Regions from separate parts of the Lactobacillus sp. ESL0233 genome, predicted to be linked through region 1. Evidence: predicted binding sites of a transcription regulator. Region 1 holds the regulator's gene; the other holds the start of a gene.
What was found. The regulator LexA, encoded in region 1, represses DNA repair genes until DNA is damaged. The targets are predictions, from matches to a motif close to CNAACANNTGTTNG.

Region 1 (4,437 bases):
AGACTTTAAAATTGCCATCTCAGTTCTGGCATCAACGGCCGATAAAGCATCATCCAAAATTAATATTTGACTTTTTTTAACCAAAGCACGTGCAATTGACATTCGCTGCTTTTGTCCTCCAGAAAGCGAAATACCATTTTCCCCTACCATAGTTTGATAATCTCTTGGCATTTGCATAATATCTTCATGTAAATCACTCTTTTTTGCAGCCAAAATAATTTCTGCTTTTTGTGTGTTCGTTTTTGCAAAAGAAATATTATTTTGAATATTAGTTGAAAACAAATAATTATTCTGTGGAACGTAAGAAATTTGTTTTAATAACAGTTCTAACGGAATTTGCCGAATATCTAAACCATTCAATGTAATTTGACCATCGTACTTATCAAATTCCCGTAAAAGCAGTTGAATGATTGAAGTTTTACCAGCTCCAACTTTACCGACTAAACCTAATGTTTGCCCGATTTTTAAAGTGAAATTAATATGATGTAGTACGGGGAGATTAGGTTCATCAGGATAGGCAAAAGAATTAATATGATATACTAAATCGCCAGTAATATCAGTCGCAGATAAATTTGGATCAGCCTTATCATCTGTAATCTCAGGCTTTTCAGCTAGTAATTTTTCAATCCGATCATAACTAGCACTGCCACGTTCTAAAATATTAAAAAGGTAGCCAATTGCAAACATGGGCCAAACCATATTGCCAATATAAGCAATAAAGGAAACTAGCTGACCAACTGATAATGAATGATTAACCACCATTAGCCCACCATAAATGATAGTTATAGCATAAGTTAAGCCAATCAGTAAGGTACTTAAGGGATCAAACATTGAATCCCACTTAAATACTTGTTTATTAATTTGAATTGTATCAGCAACCATAGCATTAAATGCTGCCGCATCAGCTTTTCCTTGACCGAAAGTTTTTATTACTTTTATTCCAGAAACTGATTCTTGCGTCTTATTATTTAAACGGGAAAAAGCTGCTTGAGATTTATCAAACGAATCGTGTAGTTTATCACCTAACTTCCAAGCCCCTACAGCTAAAAATGGTAAGGGTAATAAAGCAACTATTGTCAAACGCCAGTTTACAAAAGTCACCATAGCGGCCATGGTAGATAAGCCCATGACCAAAGAATCAACTAGGGTCAGTACCCCCTCACCTGCCACTTCTTGCACTGCCGAAACATCATTAGTAGCATGAGCCATCAAATCACCAGTTCGATGTCTTTGATAAAAAGTCCGATCCATTTCCATAAAATGACGAAATAGCTTTGACCGTAATTGTAACTCGAGTTCTGCAGCACCGCCCCAGATCTGCTTTCGCCAAAAATAGCGAAAACTATACAATAATAAAGCAGCAATAACAATTGTCAAAATCAGTAAGGTATATTCACTCCAAGAAATATGCCCTCGATTTAATTGATCAGCCATTAAGCCTAAAATACGTGGTGGGACTAAATTGACAAAAGACGTTAATATTAAAAATGTGATACCGATGAGGTACCTTTTTTTCTCCTGTTTAAAGAACCAACTTAATTTATAAAATATACTCATTATTCACCTAACTTTATTTATACAAAAAGACGGAGATAAACCCCGTCTTTTTCAATCTAGTAAAATTATTTATTTTTGATGTTTCATCATGTTCATTACTTGGTTGACCTTCTTAGCCGAAGGTTTCTGTCCCATTTGTGACATCATGGCAACAATCATATCTTCACTGATTGGTGGATTATCTTTAAAATATTTCTTCATATAAGTTCTTGCACCATAGAAGCCTCCTACAAGACCAATTAGTAGTGCAATAATAATTAAAAAAATTTCTAACCCTAAATTCATAAAACAGTCACCTCAATTTGTCCAATAAATATATCTTACCTAAAAATCATTTAAAATTAAAGGCTAAAGTTAATTTTTTCTTAAACCTTTTTTCCGTTGAATCGCTTTAGCTTTTTCAGAAGTAACTTCTTTACCATCTTTATCAAGTATTACCAAATTTTCGACATCTTGCTTAAAACTAGCCCGAAAGTTTTTGATAAATTCTTGGTGTAATTTTTCTCGTTCTTTTTCTTCCTCAGCAGTTAAACCTTCAGCCTTTTTCTTATGATAAAGTTCATTGATTCGGTCAACCATCTTTTTTTCTTTGTCTTTTGTCATTCTTTGCACCTCTCAATAAAAAAGTCTACCTTATTTTTAACTATAAAAAAAGTCTAAGCTTTTAGAACGTTTGTTTGCACATAACCCTAATATCTGCTAAAATAAACTTAATTTAAGATAATTGTCATTACTATAGGAGCGTATTTATGACTACCAAGCAAAATCCTAAACAACTGCAAATTCTCCAATATATCTATGATACTGTCCAAAAGCGTGGCTTCCCGCCTACTGTGCGCGAAATTTGCCATGAAGTAGGACTATCATCTACTTCAACTGTTCATGGTCACTTAACACGACTTGAACGAAAGGGACTCCTGCTTAAAGATGCTACTAAACCACGTGCCTTAGAAGTAACCGCTCAAGGTAAAAAAGTTTTGGGCATTAAAGCTACTGAAATTCCAATAGTTGGTGTGGTAACCGCTGGTGAACCAATTTTAGCAGTTGAAGATATCGAAGATTATTTTCCTCTTCCGCCAGATTTAGCTAATGATTCAGATAACCTATTTATGCTAAAAATTCATGGTGAAAGTATGATTAATGCTGGCATTTTAAACGGTGACAATGTTATTGTTCGCAAGCAAAGTTCAGCAATTAATGGTGAAATAGTAGTTGCTATGACCGATGAAAATGAAGCAACCGTTAAACGCTTTTATAAAGAAAAAGATCATTATCGTCTTCAACCTGAAAATGACAATATGGCACCAATTATTTTAGATAAAGTACAAATATTAGGTAAAGTGGTTGGACTTTATCGCAATAACATTTTCTAAATTGGCTAAAAAGCCTAATCAATAACTTTTAACTACAAATATCTAACTGCAATTAAATTGATATTTGTAGTTTTTTTATAAAAAAGTCTAACAAAAAGTAATGCCAATTTTCCACATCTATTAGATTTATTCGATTCACAAAGTTTTGGCGTTATTTTTTTGATAAATGCTTTAATATCAACTTATTTATTTTATTTTGTGAAATACGCCAATGTTTCATATAGGTTTCACAACCATATTTTTCACAAGCTTTGCTTAAAATTCAGCAATTATCTTAGCCGCTAAGGTGAGAACAGTTTCATGAGCATCCAGCCTCCAGCCCCTATCATTGTGACATTCAATATTACTTAATGAATCTGCCGTAAATAAGATCTGCGCAAAATCAACTCGGCGAAATTGTGCACACGCAGCCATGGCTGCACATTCCATTTCAACGCAAGCCGCACCAAGTTCTCTAAATTGTTCTACCTTTTGAGCAGTTTCTCTAAAAAATCCTTTTAACTAATGTTCATGTTACAGCAAAAATTGCTCAATTTCCTTTTTGGTAATAAAAGTTTTTTAGCTTCATGGGTTAGATTAATTACAACATATTGATTTGCGTCAAAATCTAATAAAAATGGCTGTCGCACTTTAAAACCTTCTAGCTAAAATAATATTTGCAATATTTTAACATAAAAAAATAGAGCTGTCTTTAACTAAAGACAGTTCTATTTTTTATTTGATTAACGACGCTTCTCAGCAATTCTTGCAGACTTACCATGACGTTCACGTAAGTAGTAAAGCTTAGCACGACGTACACGACCATGACGCAATACTTCAACTTTAGCTACACGTGGATCATTAACTGGGAAGGTACGTTCAACACCAACACCAGAAGCAATCTTACGAACAGTGTAAGCAGCTGCAATACCAGCGCCTTTACGCTTAATTACAACGCCTTCAAACATCTGAATACGTTCATGACTACCTTCAACAACACGTACATGAACACGGATAGTGTCCCCTGCACGAAAATCAGGAATATCATCACGTAATTGCTCTTTAGTTAATTCTTGAATTAATGGATCCATTGTTTTTCTCCTTCTTCGGCATTCATTAACGTTACTTCCGCCAGCGGAACACCCCTAATTATTAGTGCCTGTATAGCACCTGAACTATCTTAGCAAATTCTTGAGTGCAAATCAAGCTTTGTTAATTTCAGCTTTAATTTCACTTAACATCTTTTTTTCGGCTGTAGTCATAACATATTTTTCAAGTAAGTCCGGCCTTTTAAGATAAGTCACTTTCAACGCTTCTTTATGCCGCCATTCAGCAATTTTTTGATGGTTACCAGAAGTTAACACTGCCGGTACTTTCATGCCTTCAAAATTTTCAGGTCTGGTATATTGTGGGTACTCTAGTAATCCATGAGAAAAACTTTCATCAATCGGTGAGGCCGCATTGCCTAAAATACCAGGTAACAAGCGAATAGTTGCATCAATCATACTCATCGTTGGCAGTTCCCCAC
Region 2 (4,437 bases), on a different contig from region 1:
GGTATAGTAACTCGTTCTAGCCTGGTTAATGTAATTTATGAAAAAATATGGGGTGATAAAACAGCTTTAATTAAAAAATCAGAAAAAGAGGTAAAATAATGGTTGCTTTTTTAGCTCAACATGGATTAGAGTTAATTGTTAAAACTTGGCAGCAAATTTATATAGCGACTATTTCATTATCCTTAGGAATTATTGTAGCAATTCCGTTAAGTGTTTTTTTACTAAAAATTCCGCAAATTGCGAAAATAATAATTTCGATTACGAGCATTTTGCAAACTATTCCAGCTCTTGCATTATTAGCAATGATGATTCCATTATTTGGAGTAGGACGTTTGCCAGCAATTATTGCACTTTTTTTGTATAGTTTAATGCCAATTTTGCGTAACACTTATGTGGGACTAACCAATGTGGATACTAATATTATCGATTCTGCTCGTGGTCTTGGCATGACCAAAATACAATTGATTACTAAAGTAAGGCTCCCTTTAGCAATGCCGGTAATTATGGCTGGAATTCGTTTAGCTGCAATTTATATAATTGCTTGGGCAACATTGGCTTCCTATATTGGAGCTGGAGGATTAGGCGATTTTATTTTTAGTGGTCTTAGTCTTTATCAACCTGATTTAATTCTTGGTGGCACCCTCCCAGTAATTGCTTTAGCATTATTAACAGATTTTTTACTTGGTTTACTAGAGAAAAAAATTATTCCTAAAGGTATGTAGGGAGGCTTAGTAATGAAAAGACGAGCAAAAATATTAATTTCTACCATCACATTTATGACCATGATAGCTACTTGTGCGTGTGGATTAGTTGATAATCAACCTAGTAGCAATCAAATTAGAGTAACTGCCTTAACAACAACTGAATCTCAAATTGTTGCTAACATAATTGTTCAACTAATTGAACATGAAACGCCATATCGAGCTTCCATTGTTAATAATTTAGGGTCAGCCCCAATGCAGCATCAAGCATTGTATCGTCATGATGCTGATATCCAAGCGGTTGCCTATGATGGGGGTGAATTGACTGCTAATTTACATCTAACTCCAATTAAAAATGCAAAAAGAGCCAATCAAACAGTGCGAAGTGAGGCGAAAAAAAGGTGGGATCAAACATATCTTCCTACTTACGGCTTTGCCAATAATTATGCCTTTATGGTGAAAAAAAGTGCACAAAAAAAATATAATTTATATAAAATTTCTGACTTAAAACAATGGCAAAATAAATTTTCATTTGGAGTTGCTTCGGAATGGATTAATGCGCCAGGAGTTGGTTATAGGCAGTTTAAACAAGCGTATCATATGGCTTTTACCAAAATTGAGCCAATGAATATTGGTCTGGTTTATTCCGCCCTAAAAAGTGGTAAAGTGAATGTGATTTTAGGTTATTCTACAGATGGGCGAATTGATAGCTATCGATTAAAATTATTAAAGGATAATAAGCATTTTTTTCCGCCATATAATTGCGGCATGTTAATTAATAATTATTTATTACGTAATCATCCCGACCTTAAGCCGCTTTTGATGAGATTAGTGGGGAATATTAGTATTCATGACATACGAAGAATGAATTTTGAAGTAGATGATAGATTACTAGAACCCTCTACCGTGGCCCATCAATTTTTGGTAAAACATAATTTTTTTAGGGGTAAAAATAATGGCTAATTTAACTTTATGGCAACAATTTATTTATTATTATCAACATAATGGCAATTATATACTTAGTCAATTTAATCGTACTTTTTTAATGTCAGTTTATGGTGTATTGTTTGCAGCAATTATTGGTATTCCGCTGGGGATTGTGATTTCCCGTAATACATATTTGGGAAGTTTCGTGCTTGAATTTGCTAATTTCATTCAGACAATCCCCTCACTTGCTCTTTTGTCAATCGTGATGATTGGAATGGGTTTGGGAGTAAAAACAGTTGTTTTTACTGTTACGCTATATTCATTGTTACCAATTATTAAAAATACATATACTGGCATGTGCAGTGTTGATAAAAATATTATTGATTCAGGTAAAGGTATGGGAATGACTAAGCTACAATTACTTTATTTGGTTCGGTTACCTTTATCAATTTCAGTAATTGTAGCCGGTTTAAAAAATGCTTTAGTAATAGCAATTGGAATTACTTCAATTGGTTCTTTTGTTGGTGCCGGCGGATTAGGCGATATTATTATTCGTGGTACTAATGCAACTAGCGGCAACGCAATAATTTTAGCTGGGGCATTTCCCACTGCATTAATGGCAGTATTAGTTGATCTATTGCTTAACTTGGTCCAAAATTGGGTACAACCTAAAGGATTAAAAAAATAAATCAAAAAATATGGGTTATTTTTGCATATATATTAGTAGGGCTTAAGCTTATTTAAACATTTGTTCGCTATATTTCTTGCAAATATATCTTCAAGCAAAGTATAATTAATGAGTATAAACTGGTGATTATTATTTTAGAGGAGGAAAAGTCTTGCCCAAAGATGAAAAGCAGGCAGCATTGGAAAATGCGCTTAAAAAAATAGAAAAGAACTTCGGTAAGGGCGCTGTTATGCGCATGGGCGATAAAGCAGATACTAAAATTTCAACGATTCCATCTGGTTCACTTGCACTTGACTCAGCTTTAGGGGTCGGGGGCTATCCACGGGGAAGAATTGTTGAAATTTATGGTCCCGAATCTTCTGGTAAGACCACGGTTGCTTTACATGCTGTAGCTGAAGTACAAAAGCGTGGTGGTACGGCTGCTTACATTGATGCTGAAAATGCAATGGATCCAGCATATGCAGAAGCCTTAGGGGTTGATGTGGATTCACTCATTTTATCGCAGCCTAATACTGGTGAAGAAGGATTACAAATTGCGGATACACTAATTACAAGTGGTGCAATTGATATTTTAATTGTCGACTCTGTAGCTGCTCTAGTTCCCCAAGCTGAAATTGACGGAGAAATGGGTGATAGTCATGTGGGGTTACAAGCACGTTTAATGAGTCAGGCTTTACGTAAGCTTTCTGGAAATATTAACAAGACAAAGACAATTGCCATTTTTATTAATCAAATTAGAGAAAAAGTTGGCATTATGTTTGGTAATCCGGAAACGACTCCAGGTGGGCGCGCACTTAAGTTTTATGCAACAATCCGTTTAGAAATTAGACGTGCAGAAAAAATTAAGCAGACTGGTGGCGAAATAACGGGGAATCGTGTCAAAATTAAAGTTGTTAAAAACAAAGTTGCACCGCCTTTTAAAGTTGCGGAAGTAGATATGATGTATGGCAAAGGTATTTCCCAAAGTGGTGAATTGCTAGATATGGCAGCTGATAAAGATATTATTGCGAAAGCTGGCTCTTGGTATTCATACAAAGATGAACGTATTGGTCAGGGGCGTGAAAATGCAAAGCAATATTTAGAAGACCATCCAGAAATATACGCTGAGGTTCAAAAGGAAGTTCGTCATATTTATGGTATTGATGAAGAAGCCATTTCTGAACGTGAAGATCCAGAAAATGCTAAAGCTAAAAAAGCTAAGGCAACCAAACCAGAAACTAAAACGACTTCTGCTGAAAAATAAGTAGATGACAAAAGTAATTAGAATTGAAGAAATTAACCTTGATCTATAAATTTTGGTCAAGGTTTTTTTTAGTTGATTGACATAAGTGATTAGGTTATTTATCATTAAGTTTGTGTGAATAATCTAAAAATAAAAAAGGCGATAGTAATCATGATAAAAACAATTTTGGTTCCCATCGCGATTGCTATTATTTCAATTTTACTAGGTTTAATTATTGGCTATTATTTCAGAAAAAATATTTGGGAAAAGAAAGCTCAAAATGCCAAAAAGAATGCTGATAATATTTTAGCTGAAGCAAAGTCTCAAGTGGCAGCTACTCAAGCTGAAATAAGTTTTCAAAAGCAAGCTGCTGAAACTTTAAAGCAGAGTGCACTAAATATTAAAAAAGAAAAAATTCTTGAAGCGCAAGAGCAAATTCAAACTTATCGACAAAAGGTTGAAGATGAATTAAATGTTAAGCGCGATTTGGTTGCACGCGATACTAATCGTTTAAAGCAACAAGAAGATACTTTTGAACATAAAAACTCTTTATTGACGGAAAAGGAAGCCGAATTAATTGAAAAAGAAAATCACTTTCGTAAGCAAGAACTAGAGCTAAAGAAAAATATAAAGGTTGTAACTGACTTAGTCGATCAAACTAAGGAAAAGCTGTACGAGGTTGCTCAACTGAGTAAAGATCAAGCACAGAAGTTAGTTTTGACCCAATTATCTGATGAACTAGTTAAGGAACGGGCAGAAATGATCAAGGATAGTAATGAAGAAATTCGAGTTAAAGCTGATCATTATGCCCGTAAAATTATTATTGATGCAATTCAAAGTAGTTCGGCTGATACTGTTGCTGAAACAACAGTTTCAGTAGTTAATTTGCCTAATGAGGA

Region 2: the regulator LexA is predicted to act here: its motif matches at 2,370-2,383, upstream of recA (recombinase RecA).

Annotation. Positions count from the first base shown of each region.
Region 1 covers NZ_REHH01000007.1:345,307-349,743, forward strand. Annotated here, with positions in the region: gene F5ESL0233_RS04700 (ABC transporter ATP-binding protein) at 1-1,557, opposite strand, end outside; gene F5ESL0233_RS04705 (YneF family protein) at 1,627-1,842, opposite strand; gene F5ESL0233_RS04710 (DUF896 domain-containing protein) at 1,912-2,160, opposite strand; gene lexA (transcriptional repressor LexA) at 2,307-2,930, shown strand; partial or broken gene F5ESL0233_RS04720 (phosphorylase) at 3,186-3,425, opposite strand; gene rplS (50S ribosomal protein L19) at 3,653-4,000, opposite strand; gene trmD (tRNA (guanosine(37)-N1)-methyltransferase TrmD) at 4,112-4,437, opposite strand, start outside.
Region 2 covers NZ_REHH01000006.1:160,046-164,482, forward strand. Annotated here, with positions in the region: gene F5ESL0233_RS02440 (ABC transporter ATP-binding protein) at 1-99, shown strand, start outside; gene F5ESL0233_RS02445 (ABC transporter permease) at 99-722, shown strand; gene F5ESL0233_RS02450 (glycine betaine ABC transporter substrate-binding protein) at 735-1,664, shown strand; gene F5ESL0233_RS02455 (ABC transporter permease) at 1,657-2,316, shown strand; gene recA (recombinase RecA) at 2,468-3,559, shown strand; gene rny (ribonuclease Y) at 3,710-4,437, shown strand, end outside.